Regions from separate parts of the Marinobacter excellens LAMA 842 genome, predicted to be linked through region 2. Evidence: riboswitches for the same ligand, from Rfam matches in the RefSeq annotation. Region 2 holds a riboswitch; each other region holds the start of a gene.

Region 1 (5,254 bases), on a different contig from region 2:
AGGATGCCCTGATCCCACAGGGAACCTTCGTAGGTTTCGTAGGCTCCCCGTTCACCGGCCAGGGTGGCGGAGGCGCGAAGGGCGAAGTAGCTCAGTTGCTCCATGGCCACGTCGGCAAACTCCACCGCTTCCGGGCTGGTGTAGGGCAGCCCCAACTGGTAGAGCGCGTCCTGGAAGCCCATCAGGCCCAGGCCCACGGGGCGGTGTTTGAGGTTGGAGTTCTTCGCCTGGGGCACGGCGTAGAAGTTGATGTCGATAACGTTATCGAGCATGCGTACGGCGGTGGTCACGGTGCGTTCCAGGCGCTGTACGTCCAGCTCGCCGTTGGCGATGTGGGCAGCCAGGTTGACCGAGCCGAGGTTGCATACGGCGATTTCGTCGGCGCTGGTGTTCAGGGTGATTTCGGTGCACAGGTTGGAGCTGTGCACTACGCCCTGGTGCTGCTGCGGGGAACGCAGGTTGCAGGGGTCTTTGAAGGTAACCCAGGGGTGGCCGGTTTCAAACAGCACGGTGAGCATTTTGCGCCACAGTTGTTTGGCAGGGATTTTCTTGAACAGTTTGATCTTGCCCTGCTCCGCCAGCGCTTCGTAATGCTCGTAGCGTTCCCGGAAGGCGTTGCCGTAAAGATCGTGCAGGTCTGGGGCATCGCTGGGGGAGAACAGGGTCCAGTCCCGGTCTTCACGCATGCGTTCGATCAGCAAATCCGGCACCCAGTTGGCGGTGTTCATGTCGTGGGTGCGGCGGCGTTCGTCACCGGTGTTTTTGCGCAGCTCCAGGAATTCCTCGATGTCCAGGTGCCAGCTTTCCAGGTAGGCACACACGGCGCCCTTGCGCTTGCCGCCCTGGTTGACCGCCACGGCGGTGTCGTTGACCACTTTCAAAAACGGCACCACGCCCTGGCTCTGGCCGTTGGTGCCTTTGATGTGGGAGCCCAGTGCACGTACTGGCGTCCAGTCGTTGCCCAGGCCGCCGGCCCATTTGGAGAGCAGCGCGTTATCCTTGATGGCGCCGTAGATACCTTCCAGGTCGTCCTGCACGGTGGTCAGGTAGCAGGAGGACAACTGGGAATGGCGGGTGCCGCTGTTGAACAGGGTAGGCGTGCTGGCCATGTAATCAAAGCTGGACAGCAGGTTGTAGAATTCGATGGCGCGGGCGTTGGGGTCGTCTTCCCGCAGGGCCAGGCCCATGGCGACACGCATGAAGAACACCTGGGGCAGTTCCAGGCGGGCTTTGTTCCAGTGCAGGAAGTAGCGGTCGTACAGGGTTTGCAGGCCCAGGAAACCGAACTGGTGGTCACGCTCGGGGATGATCGCCGCACCCAGGCGTTCCAAGTCAAAGGCGGCCAGGGCTTCGTCCAGCAATTCGTAACGAATTCCGGCGTGGATGAACGCGCTCAGGGCCTGTGGATAAACCTCTGCCAGCGGCTGGTTGCGGGGCAGGTCCAGGGCCTCAGCCGCTTCCAGGCGAAGCTGTTCCAGCAACAGGCGGGCGGTGACGGCGCTGTAGTCCGGCTCTTGCTCGATACGGCCACGGGCCGTCATGATCAGGGCGGAGAGCACTTCGGTTTCCTCAATGCCGTCATACAGGTTGCGCAGGGCTTCGTCGACCAGGGATTCGCCATCAATGCCCTCCAGGCCGGTGGCAGCCTGTTCTACCTGCAGTTTCATCAGGCCCAGGTCCAGAGGCGCCACGTTGCCGTCGGCTTTTTTCACGGTCAGGTGCGGGTGCGCTTCCATGGGCTCTTCGATGGCACGCTTGCGGGCGTGTTCTTCCCGGTAGAGCACGTAAGCCCTGGCCACCTTTTGCTCTTCGGCCCGCATCAGGGCCAGTTCCACCTGGTCCTGAATGTCTTCAATATGCACTTTACCGCCGGCTTTCAGGCGCCGGCTGATGGCCTGCACCACCTGTTCGGTTACCCGATGCACGGCGTCGTTGATGCGGGCAGAGCCGGCGGCTTTATCGCCTTCCACGGCCAGGAACGCTTTGGTCACCGCCACACTGATTTTGGCAGGATTGAATCCAACCAGGGTGCCGTTGCGTTTAATAACTTGAAGGGATTGGGTATCGGCGGCCGGGGCTTCGGCCAGAGCGGTGGCAGACATCGTGTTCTCCTGAAGTCGCGTCAGATTCCATTTAGCCTTCGCGAATGCAGGAGCACACCGTGCCTTGTTTCAGGGCAGGGATAACCGATCTGCTCACCTTGAGTCGCGAAGGTGCAGTACTGTTTCCCTGGCAGGTCTTCGGACTCAGGGGCGTGAATCGTGAGATTCGGCCTTACGTGGCGACTTCCCGGCGCTTGCCAGTGTCTTGATGCCACGCTCGTTCCCCAATACCGCTGCGCGTCAGTTCCGGATTCTCACCGGATTCCCGACTACCTTTATGCCTGAAGTGATCAGAGAATGATCACAACATATGGTAGTCAACCAAGGATTTGGTCACTATATACGGACTAATAGCCACTGACAAGGCACTTTATCGCAGGCCCGCTGTCTGCCATTGCAGTGGCCCGGAAACAAAAGGATAAGTCTATGAAGCGTTCATCACTGGCAGGCACTGCATGGGTGTTGGCTCTGCTATTGGCCAGCCCGTTACTGATGGCGCAGGAGTCTTTACTGCAACCCTTCTCCACCATGAGTTCATTATCCGATGGTTGGGAACCTCTGGAATTTCCCAGAATCGACCGGCACACGCGCTATGAGCTGGTCACGGACGACGGTGTTCAGGTGGTCAAGGCGAGCGCTGATAACAGCGCCTCCGGCCTGATTGCCCGATTGTCGTTAGAACCCGGCGAATCGCTGATTCTGCGCTGGCAATGGAAGGTGTCCAATGTGTTCGACCGGGGCGATGCCCGGAAAAAGTCCGGCGACGACTACCCGGCGCGAATCTACGTGGCCTTTGAATTCCAGCCCGACAAGGCAGGATTCTTTGAACGGGCCAAGCGCAAAACCGTGGAGGTGATGTTTGGCGAGTCCCTGCCGGGTAATGCCCTGAACTACATCTGGGCCAACCGGTTGCCGGAGCAATCCATTGTCGCCAACGCCTTCACCGACCAGACCATGATGGTGGCGGTCAATTCCGGCCCGGAGCAAACCGGTGAGTGGGTCACGGTGGAACGGGATATTGTGGCAGATTACCGGGAAGCGTTCGGGGAGAATCCCCCGCGCATTGTTGGCGTGGCCATCATGTCGGATGCGGATAATACCGGTGAACGGGCAACAGCGTGGTATCGGGATCTGGTGCTTGAGAAGCCGTGAATTGTGGATCGAAAAAAGGCCCCGTATCGGGGCCAAACACGTGAAACGTCGAATCGGCTGTCAGTGGCTGATCATCCACGGGCGCATCGAGGGAAACATTTTTTTACCGTCCGCGGTATAGAACAGCATGGATTTGCCCGGCTTCGGTGAGCCGCAACCACAACTTCGGCTGTGTTCCTTGTCGTGTGCCCTGCGATCGGCAGTCGAGAACACTGGCTCGTGTTTTGAGCGCTCGTTCCGGTCCTGAGCCGATCGTTTGGCCGGGTCCATGGCGGCAATCTCCGGAGGCAGCACTATGACACGGGGTGACAGTGCCTGGCAGGTCGGGCACTCCGCCGGCTTGGCGCAGTCTTCCATGGTGGCCAGCTGGTGGAACAACCCGTGTTCCCGACATTTGTAGTCATACACAGGCATGGTGCTTACTCCTTGTCTTTCGAAAGGGGCACGTCCATACCGCCACTGACTTTCTTCTGTGGGCCATCAGCTGACGGGTTGATGTCGAAATCAAAGATGCCGGTTGGCAGCCAGAGCGTTGCACAGGCATTGGGAATATCCACCACGCCGCTGATATGCCCCTCCACCGGCGCACACCCAAGGATCGCGTAAGCCTGTGCCCTGCTGTAGCCGAACTTGGTCATGTATTCGATGGCATTCAGGCAGGCCTGGCGATAGGCCACATGCACGTCCAGATAGTGCTGGCCGCCCTCTTCATCCACCGAGATGCCTTCAAAGATCACATAATCGTCATAGCGGGGCTTGATGGGGCTGGGCTTGAACACCGGGTTCTTGATGCCGTATTTACGCACGCCGTCTTTGATCAGGTTCACCCGCAAGTGAATCCAGCCAGCCATTTCGATGGCCCCACAGAACGTAATCTCACCATCACCCTGGCTGAAGTGCAGGTCGCCTACAGACAGTCCTGCGCCATCTACGTAGACCGGAAAATACACTTTGGAGCCACGGGAAAGATCCTTGATGTCGCAGTTGCCGCCATGCTCCCTGGGTGGCACGGTTCGCGCGGCCTCAGCGCCAGCCGCCTTGGCTGCGTCCCCTCTCATCTGGCCCATGTGGGCCGTTTCACCGTTAGGCAGAGTAGCCAACTCCGGCACACGGTCAGGGTCCGTTGCTACCAGGCCCGCTTCCCGCTTGTTCCATGTATCCAGAAGTTCCTTGGAAGGCAGGCAACCAATCAGTCCGGGGTGGATCAACCCGGCAAACTCCACGTTAGGAATATGCCGGGACTTGGTGAACATACCGTTGAAGTCCCAGATCGATTTCTGGGCTTCGGGAAAATGTTCCGTCAGAAAGCCACCGCCGTTCTGCTTGGAGAAGAAACCGTTGAAGCCCCACTGGCTCTCCTCAAACGTACCTATGTCCAGAATGTCGACTTCCAGCAGGTCACCCGGCTCTGCGCCTTCGACGCCAATGGGGCCGGACAGGAAATGCACCTGGCTGAGGTCGACATCACGCACGTCGTCGGCACTGTCGTTGTTCTTGATCTGGCCGCCGGTCCAGTCGTAACACTCCACGATAAAATCGTCACCGGGTTTGACGGTGGCCACCAACGGAATATCCGGGTGCCAGCGGTTGTGGACTTTGTCGTTCTCGTAGGCCGATTTATTCAGATCGATCTTGATGATGGTTTCAGCCATAGCGGGCGCTCCTGTACATTGGCTTGTCTGTTTGAATAACGCCTCTACTATCGGCTGCACGGCATTTCGGGGGTATTCGCCAAATACCCCCGGCGCCTACGTCATTCGACGTATTGGCGAACGCTGACCGCGTGTTTAATCACATCGGCTTCAAAGCGCTGGCTCTCCGGATGGGCCAGCAACGCCCGCGCAACCGCCGGCTCCAGGCGCTGGCGAAATGCCCGTAACATCTCCCGTGCGCCATAACGGCTGTCGTAGCCTCGGCAGAGCTCCCGGCGCAGATTCTCGGACAGAGTCAGTTCTGCTTTTTTGCGGGCCAGGCGCTTGTTCAGCCCCGCCAACTCGATA
Region 2 (5,254 bases):
CCAACGGCATCAAGGAACGGCCAGTGTTAGGTCGTGGCCCCGGGGCTTCGGCAGCGACAATCGAAGGTGCTATTGCCCTGGTACAGCGCGGGGTAATGCTCTGGTTGTCGGTGCTGCTCGTCCTCGCCCTTGCCTGCAGCTGGGTGGTGCCTGGAGGTGCCGGATGACGGCTTTCGACCTTCCTGAATCCCCGGAGCATGGCGGGCGGTTACAGGCTGCAATACAGCGTTGGGGCATCCCCCGCGAGCAATGGCTTGATCTGTCCACCGGCATCAATCCGGTACCCTGGCCGGTGCCGGCCATTCCACCGGAGGTATGGCAAAGACTGCCAGAGCCGGACGATGGGCTGGAGGAGATCATCCGTTCCTGGGCAGGTGCGCCCGAGCGGGCCAGCTGCCTGCCGGTGGCGGGATCCCAGGCGGCGATCATGGCCCTGCCCGCCGTGCGCGCCAGGGTGCATGGTCTTGGTCGAGTGGCGGTGCCCGTGCCGGGATATCGCGAGCACGGTCATGCCTGGCGTCGCGCCGGTTTCGAGGTGGTGGCGATTCCTGAGCAGGCAATAGAGCAAGACGATCTGACCTGGCTGGATTCTGTGGACGTGGTGGTGTGGATACAGCCGAATAATCCGACCGGGCAGCTGGTCGATCCGGCCCGTCTTCTGCTATGGCACCAACGATTGCAGGCACGTGGGGGCTGGCTGGTACTTGATCAGGCCTTTGTTGAGGGAGAGCCCGGACACGGTTTGGAACCCTGGGCGGGCGCGCCGGGTCTGATACTTCTGCGATCTCTGGGCAAGTTTTTCGGCCTGGCCGGAATGCGCGCCGGGGCTGTGTTGGCTGAACCTGAGCTGACCCGTGCGCTGGCTTTTGAATTGGGCCCCTGGACCGTCAGTGGCCCGGCGCGTTACCTGATGGCAAGAGCTCTGGCTGACAGGGCATGGCAGATAGAGGCGCTGGGCAGGCTGCAGACGTCACGGCTGCGGATGGACGGCCTGCTCAGGAAATCTGGCATGCCAGCAACCAACGGTACGTTGCTGTTTCGCACGGTCCATCACGAAAACGCAGCACCAATAGCGGATGAGTTGGCTCGTCGTGCCATTCTGGTCAGGCGTTTTGATGAGCCGCCAGCCCTGCGCTTCGGTTTGCCGCCTGATGAGTCCGGTTGGCAACGTCTGGGAAGTGCGTTGTCTGAATTAACATATCTCATTGACCACCCCCACCCGGGTTGATAGTCTTGCCCGCAATTTCAGGTGCTCTGAGCGTTCCAACCGGACTGGCGATAGTCCGGCGAATGCAGTGAGTGAAACGGGAAGCCGGTGAGAGCCCGGCGCTGCCCCCGCAACGGTAATCAGGTGAAAGGCAATCCAATGCGCCACTGTGCCTCTGGCATGGGAAGGTGATTGCCCCGGAGCATCAGCTCCACCTGGAAGCCCGGAGACCGGCCTGGAATTTGGAGCCCATGAGTTCCAGACACCTACGTTGCGGAGGGCAGCGGCGGTGGGTGAACCGGCCAATGCAACTGATCGACGCCCCTCCACCCTCCGTCAATACAGACATTTCTCCTCCGCATGAATCAGTATCAACCGCACGGGTGAGTGCGGTGCGAAGCGAGTGAAGAAATGAAGCGTTCCAAAGTCTTGTCTGCCCTTGTGTTCATGCCTTTTGCCCTACCGGCGAGTGGTTCAGAGTCTGAAGCCGCCCCGGATACTCTTGAACCTATTGTTGTAACTGCCACGCTTGGCCCCCGTACGGTGGGCGAAAGCCTGTCTTCGGTGACGGTCATCGAAGAAGAAACCATCCGTCGTGAGGCGCCTGCCGAGTTTACCGATCTGCTGGCGGCGCAGCCCGGCATTGATCTGGTCACTAACGGGTCATTTGGCAAGAACACCAGTGTATTCACTCGTGGCACTGCGAATGATTCCACGGTCTTTCTGGTTGATGGTGTGCGCCTTCGTTCTGCCACCAGCGGTGGCGCGCCCTGGCAGTATTTTCCAGCTGATCTGGTCGAGCGCGTGGAAATCGTCAGGGGCCCCCGCAGTGCACTCTATGGCGCTGACGCGGTAGGCGGTGTCATTCAGGCATTTACACTGGATCCAAAGCACGGTAACAGAGGGTGGGTTGAAACCGGAGCAGGCAATTTCAACACCCAGAAAACCAGTGCTGGCGCATCGGCGACTCACGGCGCAACCCGGTTCAGCCTCAGCGGGCTGCACAAGGAGACCGATGGCACCAGAATTGTGAAAGATGGCGAGGACAAAGGTTTTCGCAATACCGCTGGCGTCGGGCGTGTTGTGCATGAATTGCCGAGCGGAGGAGAGGCCAGTTTCGTCATCATGCAGTCACAGGGCAATACTGAATTTGACGGTGGCAACACGGATTTTATGATCCGGACCATCGGCGTCACATTGAATAACCCTGTCAGTGATTATTGGGCTACGTCCATCCAGCTTTCAGAATCCGCTGACGAGCAAGAAAGCTTCCGTAGTGCCGGCGATTCTGTATTCAACACCAAAACCCGAACCGCACGATGGGAAAATACGTTCACCGCCGGCGTGCACGAGCTTGCGGTCGGGGGAGAGCTACAATCCGACGAAGTGAAAAGCACCATCGAGTTCGATGAGAACAGTCGCACCAATGCCGCGTTGTTCACCCAACTGCGCTTGAACTTCGGCCCTTCCGATATTCAGTTGTCATTTCGCGGCGACGACAACGAGGCATACGGTCGACAGGAAACCGGTGGCATTGCCCTTGGCCACTCGTTTGACCGTTCCCATCGGGTGCGGCTGAGTTATGGCACCTCTTTCCGGGCGCCCACGTTCAATGATCTTTACTATCCTTTGGAGATCTTCGATTTCGGTGGCAGTTATGCCGGCAACCCGGATCTCAAGCCGGAGGAAGGCGCGTCCGTGGAGCTGGGGCTTAGCGGTCGTTACCAGAACTGGTACTGGGATGCCGCTCTTTATCAGCTGGACGTAGAGAATCTGATTGAACTACAGAGCATCAACGGGGATCTCCGGCCTGCCAACGTAAGTGAAGCCCGTATTCGTGGGGCGGAGCTGACCTCCGGTCTTCGTGCGAACGGTTGGGATCTTGGGGTCAAGCTCACCTTGATGGATCCGCGAGATCGTGACACGGATAACCGCCTGCGTCGTCGCAGTCACCAATCGCTGCGGGTAGACCTGGACCGCCAAATGGGCGCCTGGAGCCTGGGAGGCACCGCTCTGGCCAGTGGTTACCGCTACGACGATGCGAATAATCAGAATCGGTTACCAGGTTACGTCACCTTCAACCTCCGTGCAGGATGGGAGTTTGCTCCGGACTGGACAGCACGGCTGACGCTTCAGAACGTTACGGATAAGGAATACGCGACGGCAACCCGATTTGATGGTTCAGGCTACCTGGCGGCGGGAACCGCAGGGTTTCTTTCGATTCGCTATGACTTCCGATAAAACTGCATAATCTTGCCGGGGAGGCGCCAGTGGGAAAGCTTAAGGGTGTGAGCATACTGCTCGGCTGGATGCTGCTGGCATCTCCGGCCCTGGCATCCTATGTCTGCGCCACGGATGATCTGGGCGAGGAGATATGCCTGGAACACCCGGCAAAACGCATTGCCGCACTTTCGCCTGGGGCGACAGAACTGGCATGGGCGGCGGGCGCCGGTGATCAGGTAGTTGCCGTGGTGGCTTACAGCGATTATCCCCCGGCAGCCCGAGAGGTCGCTTCAGTGGGTAGCCATACCCGCATGGATATGGAACGGCTGCTGGAGCTGCAGCCGGATCTTGTGATTGGCTGGGTAACCGGGAATCCGACGGAGCAGCTGGTCACACTCAAGAATATGGGCGTCCCGGTGTTCTCCATTGAACCCCGGAGTTTTGAAGCTGTCTCCAACACCATTGAGCGCATCTCCATACTGGCAGGTACTGAAGCAGAAGGCTTTGCAGAGGCGGAGCGATTCCGTCAGGGCATTGCCGACTTGCAGGAGGCGTACGCCAAGGCTGATCCGGTGCCGGTGTTTTACCAGGTTTGGGATGAGCCCCTGATGACGGTCAACAGCCAGCACCTGATCGGTGAAATGATTGAACTTTGCGGTGGTGATAACGTGTTTGGTCAGCTGGACCGGCTAGTGCCGAGGATCAGTGCGGAAGCGGTGATTGCGGCGAATCCCGAGGCCATTCTGGCGGGTGGAATGGGTGAGGAGAATCGCCACTGGCTGGCGCGCTGGCAGGCATTCCCCAGTATCACTGCGACAGAGCGAAACAACCTCTTTTTTATTCCGCCGTCACTGGTTCAGCGACCGACTCCGAGAATGCTTGAGGGAACGCAATTGTTTTGCGAGAAACTGGAGGTGGCCCGTGGCCGACGGCCCTAGTGGAGTAGCCGTGTGATACGCCCGATCACCCTGCCCCTCACCGTTCTAGCCGTAGCCGGGCTGATCGCCATGGTGATGTCGGTCGGTATTGGCAGTGTCGCAATTGCACCTGCGGATGTGCTGTTGGTGTTTCTGGGTGAGGGCTCCAACCTGCACCGTACTCTGATTCTTGAGCTCCGGCTACCCAGAACGCTGTCGGCCTTTGCCACCGGAGGTCTGCTGGCGGTGGCCGGGGCATTGATGCAGGTGCTGCTGCGTAACCCGCTTGCCGATCCCTATGTGTTGGGGCTGTCCGGGGGTGCCGCCGTGGGGGCATTGCTGGCGATGTTGGCGGGGCTCGGCGGCGCGGTTATCTCCGGTTCTGCCTTTGCCGGTGCCATGCTGGCCACCTTGATGGTGTTCGGGCTCGCCCACGGCACCGGCAGCTGGACGCCCTCCCGCCTTTTGCTCACGGGGGTTGTGGTGGCGGCTGGCTGGGGGGCGGTCATTACCTTGATGCTGGCCATCAGCCCGGCCAGAGAGTTGCCGGGCATGTTGTACTGGCTCATGGGCGATGTGTCCTACGCCAGGGCACCCTGGCCGGGGCTTGGCGTGCTGGTGCTCGTCTGTGCGCTGGTGGTGCCTCTTGGCCGCAGTCTGAATGTATTGGCCCGTGGCCCCATGCAGGCTGCTGCCCTGGGGATTTCAGTGCGCCCACTGGAATGGCTGATTTACATACTTGCCAGCCTGCTCACGGCCACGGCGGTGACCATGGCCGGAAGCATAGGCTTTGTAGGGCTGGTGGTCCCGCATATGCTTCGGTTGGTGCTTGGTAACGACCAGCGCCTGATTTTACCGGCCTGTGCGTTAGCCGGTGGCACACTGTTGGTGCTGGCGGATACCCTGG
Region 3 (5,254 bases), on a different contig from region 2:
CGGTTTGCCGCCAGGCTGGATGACCTCATGAACTGGCTGCCTGCCCGGCTGACAGCCCTCACTTATGCGCTGTTGGGAAGTACCCGGGTGGCGCTCCGTTGTTGGCGTACCCAGGCAAGAGCCTGGGATAGCCCCAATGCCGGGCCAGTGATGTCGGCCGGGGCGGGCGCCCTTGGTGTGACCCTCGGCGGACCGGCGCCCTATGCCAACGGCATCAAGGAACGGCCAGTGTTAGGTCGTGGCCCCGGGGCTTCGGCAGCGACAATCGAAGGTGCTATTGCCCTGGTACAGCGCGGGGTAATGCTCTGGTTGTCGGTGCTGCTCGTCCTCGCCCTTGCCTGCAGCTGGGTGGTGCCTGGAGGTGCCGGATGACGGCTTTCGACCTTCCTGAATCCCCGGAGCATGGCGGGCGGTTACAGGCTGCAATACAGCGTTGGGGCATCCCCCGCGAGCAATGGCTTGATCTGTCCACCGGCATCAATCCGGTACCCTGGCCGGTGCCGGCCATTCCACCGGAGGTATGGCAAAGACTGCCAGAGCCGGACGATGGGCTGGAGGAGATCATCCGTTCCTGGGCAGGTGCGCCCGAGCGGGCCAGCTGCCTGCCGGTGGCGGGATCCCAGGCGGCGATCATGGCCCTGCCCGCCGTGCGCGCCAGGGTGCATGGTCTTGGTCGAGTGGCGGTGCCCGTGCCGGGATATCGCGAGCACGGTCATGCCTGGCGTCGCGCCGGTTTCGAGGTGGTGGCGATTCCTGAGCAGGCAATAGAGCAAGACGATCTGACCTGGCTGGATTCTGTGGACGTGGTGGTGTGGATACAGCCGAATAATCCGACCGGGCAGCTGGTCGATCCGGCCCGTCTTCTGCTATGGCACCAACGATTGCAGGCACGTGGGGGCTGGCTGGTACTTGATCAGGCCTTTGTTGAGGGAGAGCCCGGACACGGTTTGGAACCCTGGGCGGGCGCGCCGGGTCTGATACTTCTGCGATCTCTGGGCAAGTTTTTCGGCCTGGCCGGAATGCGCGCCGGGGCTGTGTTGGCTGAACCTGAGCTGACCCGTGCGCTGGCTTTTGAATTGGGCCCCTGGACCGTCAGTGGCCCGGCGCGTTACCTGATGGCAAGAGCTCTGGCTGACAGGGCATGGCAGATAGAGGCGCTGGGCAGGCTGCAGACGTCACGGCTGCGGATGGACGGCCTGCTCAGGAAATCTGGCATGCCAGCAACCAACGGTACGTTGCTGTTTCGCACGGTCCATCACGAAAACGCAGCACCAATAGCGGATGAGTTGGCTCGTCGTGCCATTCTGGTCAGGCGTTTTGATGAGCCGCCAGCCCTGCGCTTCGGTTTGCCGCCTGATGAGTCCGGTTGGCAACGTCTGGGAAGTGCGTTGTCTGAATTAACATATCTCATTGACCACCCCCACCCGGGTTGATAGTCTTGCCCGCAATTTCAGGTGCTCTGAGCGTTCCAACCGGACTGGCGATAGTCCGGCGAATGCAGTGAGTGAAACGGGAAGCCGGTGAGAGCCCGGCGCTGCCCCCGCAACGGTAATCAGGTGAAAGGCAATCCAATGCGCCACTGTGCCTCTGGCATGGGAAGGTGATTGCCCCGGAGCATCAGCTCCACCTGGAAGCCCGGAGACCGGCCTGGAATTTGGAGCCCATGAGTTCCAGACACCTACGTTGCGGAGGGCAGCGGCGGTGGGTGAACCGGCCAATGCAACTGATCGACGCCCCTCCACCCTCCGTCAATACAGACATTTCTCCTCCGCATGAATCAGTATCAACCGCACGGGTGAGTGCGGTGCGAAGCGAGTGAAGAAATGAAGCGTTCCAAAGTCTTGTCTGCCCTTGTGTTCATGCCTTTTGCCCTACCGGCGAGTGGTTCAGAGTCTGAAGCCGCCCCGGATACTCTTGAACCTATTGTTGTAACTGCCACGCTTGGCCCCCGTACGGTGGGCGAAAGCCTGTCTTCGGTGACGGTCATCGAAGAAGAAACCATCCGTCGTGAGGCGCCTGCCGAGTTTACCGATCTGCTGGCGGCGCAGCCCGGCATTGATCTGGTCACTAACGGGTCATTTGGCAAGAACACCAGTGTATTCACTCGTGGCACTGCGAATGATTCCACGGTCTTTCTGGTTGATGGTGTGCGCCTTCGTTCTGCCACCAGCGGTGGCGCGCCCTGGCAGTATTTTCCAGCTGATCTGGTCGAGCGCGTGGAAATCGTCAGGGGCCCCCGCAGTGCACTCTATGGCGCTGACGCGGTAGGCGGTGTCATTCAGGCATTTACACTGGATCCAAAGCACGGTAACAGAGGGTGGGTTGAAACCGGAGCAGGCAATTTCAACACCCAGAAAACCAGTGCTGGCGCATCGGCGACTCACGGCGCAACCCGGTTCAGCCTCAGCGGGCTGCACAAGGAGACCGATGGCACCAGAATTGTGAAAGATGGCGAGGACAAAGGTTTTCGCAATACCGCTGGCGTCGGGCGTGTTGTGCATGAATTGCCGAGCGGAGGAGAGGCCAGTTTCGTCATCATGCAGTCACAGGGCAATACTGAATTTGACGGTGGCAACACGGATTTTATGATCCGGACCATCGGCGTCACATTGAATAACCCTGTCAGTGATTATTGGGCTACGTCCATCCAGCTTTCAGAATCCGCTGACGAGCAAGAAAGCTTCCGTAGTGCCGGCGATTCTGTATTCAACACCAAAACCCGAACCGCACGATGGGAAAATACGTTCACCGCCGGCGTGCACGAGCTTGCGGTCGGGGGAGAGCTACAATCCGACGAAGTGAAAAGCACCATCGAGTTCGATGAGAACAGTCGCACCAATGCCGCGTTGTTCACCCAACTGCGCTTGAACTTCGGCCCTTCCGATATTCAGTTGTCATTTCGCGGCGACGACAACGAGGCATACGGTCGACAGGAAACCGGTGGCATTGCCCTTGGCCACTCGTTTGACCGTTCCCATCGGGTGCGGCTGAGTTATGGCACCTCTTTCCGGGCGCCCACGTTCAATGATCTTTACTATCCTTTGGAGATCTTCGATTTCGGTGGCAGTTATGCCGGCAACCCGGATCTCAAGCCGGAGGAAGGCGCGTCCGTGGAGCTGGGGCTTAGCGGTCGTTACCAGAACTGGTACTGGGATGCCGCTCTTTATCAGCTGGACGTAGAGAATCTGATTGAACTACAGAGCATCAACGGGGATCTCCGGCCTGCCAACGTAAGTGAAGCCCGTATTCGTGGGGCGGAGCTGACCTCCGGTCTTCGTGCGAACGGTTGGGATCTTGGGGTCAAGCTCACCTTGATGGATCCGCGAGATCGTGACACGGATAACCGCCTGCGTCGTCGCAGTCACCAATCGCTGCGGGTAGACCTGGACCGCCAAATGGGCGCCTGGAGCCTGGGAGGCACCGCTCTGGCCAGTGGTTACCGCTACGACGATGCGAATAATCAGAATCGGTTACCAGGTTACGTCACCTTCAACCTCCGTGCAGGATGGGAGTTTGCTCCGGACTGGACAGCACGGCTGACGCTTCAGAACGTTACGGATAAGGAATACGCGACGGCAACCCGATTTGATGGTTCAGGCTACCTGGCGGCGGGAACCGCAGGGTTTCTTTCGATTCGCTATGACTTCCGATAAAACTGCATAATCTTGCCGGGGAGGCGCCAGTGGGAAAGCTTAAGGGTGTGAGCATACTGCTCGGCTGGATGCTGCTGGCATCTCCGGCCCTGGCATCCTATGTCTGCGCCACGGATGATCTGGGCGAGGAGATATGCCTGGAACACCCGGCAAAACGCATTGCCGCACTTTCGCCTGGGGCGACAGAACTGGCATGGGCGGCGGGCGCCGGTGATCAGGTAGTTGCCGTGGTGGCTTACAGCGATTATCCCCCGGCAGCCCGAGAGGTCGCTTCAGTGGGTAGCCATACCCGCATGGATATGGAACGGCTGCTGGAGCTGCAGCCGGATCTTGTGATTGGCTGGGTAACCGGGAATCCGACGGAGCAGCTGGTCACACTCAAGAATATGGGCGTCCCGGTGTTCTCCATTGAACCCCGGAGTTTTGAAGCTGTCTCCAACACCATTGAGCGCATCTCCATACTGGCAGGTACTGAAGCAGAAGGCTTTGCAGAGGCGGAGCGATTCCGTCAGGGCATTGCCGACTTGCAGGAGGCGTACGCCAAGGCTGATCCGGTGCCGGTGTTTTACCAGGTTTGGGATGAGCCCCTGATGACGGTCAACAGCCAGCACCTGATCGGTGAAATGATTGAACTTTGCGGTGGTGATAACGTGTTTGGTCAGCTGGACCGGCTAGTGCCGAGGATCAGTGCGGAAGCGGTGATTGCGGCGAATCCCGAGGCCATTCTGGCGGGTGGAATGGGTGAGGAGAATCGCCACTGGCTGGCGCGCTGGCAGGCATTCCCCAGTATCACTGCGACAGAGCGAAACAACCTCTTTTTTATTCCGCCGTCACTGGTTCAGCGACCGACTCCGAGAATGCTTGAGGGAACGCAATTGTTTTGCGAGAAACTGGAGGTGGCCCGTGGCCGACGGCCCTAGTGGAGTAGCCGTGTGATACGCCCGATCACCCTGCCCCTCACCGTTCTAGCCGTAGCCGGGCTGATCGCCATGGTGATGTCGGTCGGTATTGGCAGTGTCGCAATTGCACCTGCGGATGTGCTGTTGGTGTTTCTGGGTGAGGGCTCCAACCTGCACCGTACTCTGATTCTTGAGCTCCGGCTACCCAGAACGCTGTCGGCCTTTGCCACCGGAGGTCTGCTGGCGGTGGCCGGGGCATTGATGCAGGTGCTGCTGCGTAACCCGCTTGCCGATCCCTATGTGTTGGGGCTGTCCGGGGGTGCCGCCGTGGGGGCATTGCTGGCGATGTTGGCGGGGCTCGGCGGCGCGGTTATCTCCGGTTCTGCCTTTGCCGGTGCCATGCTGGCCACCTTGATGGTGTTCGGGCTCGCCCACGGCACCGGCAGCTGGACGCCCTCCCGCCTTTTGCTCACGGGGGTTGTGGTGGCGGCTGGCTGGGGGGCGGTCATTACCTTGATGCTGGCCATCAGCCCGGCCAGAGAGTTGCCGGGCATGTTGTACTGGCTCATGGGCGATGTGTCCTACGCCAGGGCACCCTGGCCGGGGCTTGGCGTGCTGGTGCTCGTCTGTGCGCTGGTGGTGCCTCTTGGCCGCAGTCTGAATGTATTGGCCCGTGGCCCCATGCAGGCTGCTGCCCTGGGG

What was found. A riboswitch is a leader RNA that binds a small molecule or an ion and turns the genes downstream of it on or off. The one in region 2 is predicted to bind cobalamin.
Region 1: another riboswitch for cobalamin. It lies ahead of J122_RS16250 (ribonucleoside-diphosphate reductase subunit alpha); the one in region 2 lies ahead of J122_RS27245 (TonB-dependent receptor domain-containing protein).
Region 3: another riboswitch for cobalamin. It lies ahead of J122_RS03890 (TonB-dependent receptor domain-containing protein); the one in region 2 lies ahead of J122_RS27245 (TonB-dependent receptor domain-containing protein).

Annotation. Positions count from the first base shown of each region.
Region 1 covers NZ_LOCO01000023.1:55,318-60,571, reverse strand. The annotation lists gene J122_RS16250 (ribonucleoside-diphosphate reductase subunit alpha) at 1-2,102, opposite strand, end outside; cobalamin riboswitch at 2,214-2,412, opposite strand; gene J122_RS16245 (DUF3047 domain-containing protein) at 2,529-3,254, shown strand; gene J122_RS16240 (FmdB family zinc ribbon protein) at 3,315-3,668, opposite strand; gene fmdA (formamidase) at 3,674-4,906, opposite strand; gene J122_RS16230 (AAA family ATPase) at 5,008-5,254, opposite strand, start outside.
Region 2 covers NZ_LOCO01000005.1:61,889-67,142, reverse strand. The annotation lists gene cbiB (adenosylcobinamide-phosphate synthase CbiB) at 1-167, shown strand, start outside; gene cobD (threonine-phosphate decarboxylase CobD) at 164-1,228, shown strand; cobalamin riboswitch at 1,268-1,461, shown strand; gene J122_RS27245 (TonB-dependent receptor domain-containing protein) at 1,619-3,448, shown strand; gene J122_RS27240 (cobalamin-binding protein) at 3,517-4,368, shown strand; gene J122_RS27235 (FecCD family ABC transporter permease) at 4,438-5,254, shown strand, end outside.
Region 3 covers NZ_LOCO01000003.1:61,779-67,032, reverse strand. The annotation lists gene cbiB (adenosylcobinamide-phosphate synthase CbiB) at 1-372, shown strand, start outside; gene cobD (threonine-phosphate decarboxylase CobD) at 369-1,433, shown strand; cobalamin riboswitch at 1,473-1,666, shown strand; gene J122_RS03890 (TonB-dependent receptor domain-containing protein) at 1,824-3,653, shown strand; gene J122_RS03885 (cobalamin-binding protein) at 3,722-4,573, shown strand; gene J122_RS03880 (FecCD family ABC transporter permease) at 4,643-5,254, shown strand, end outside.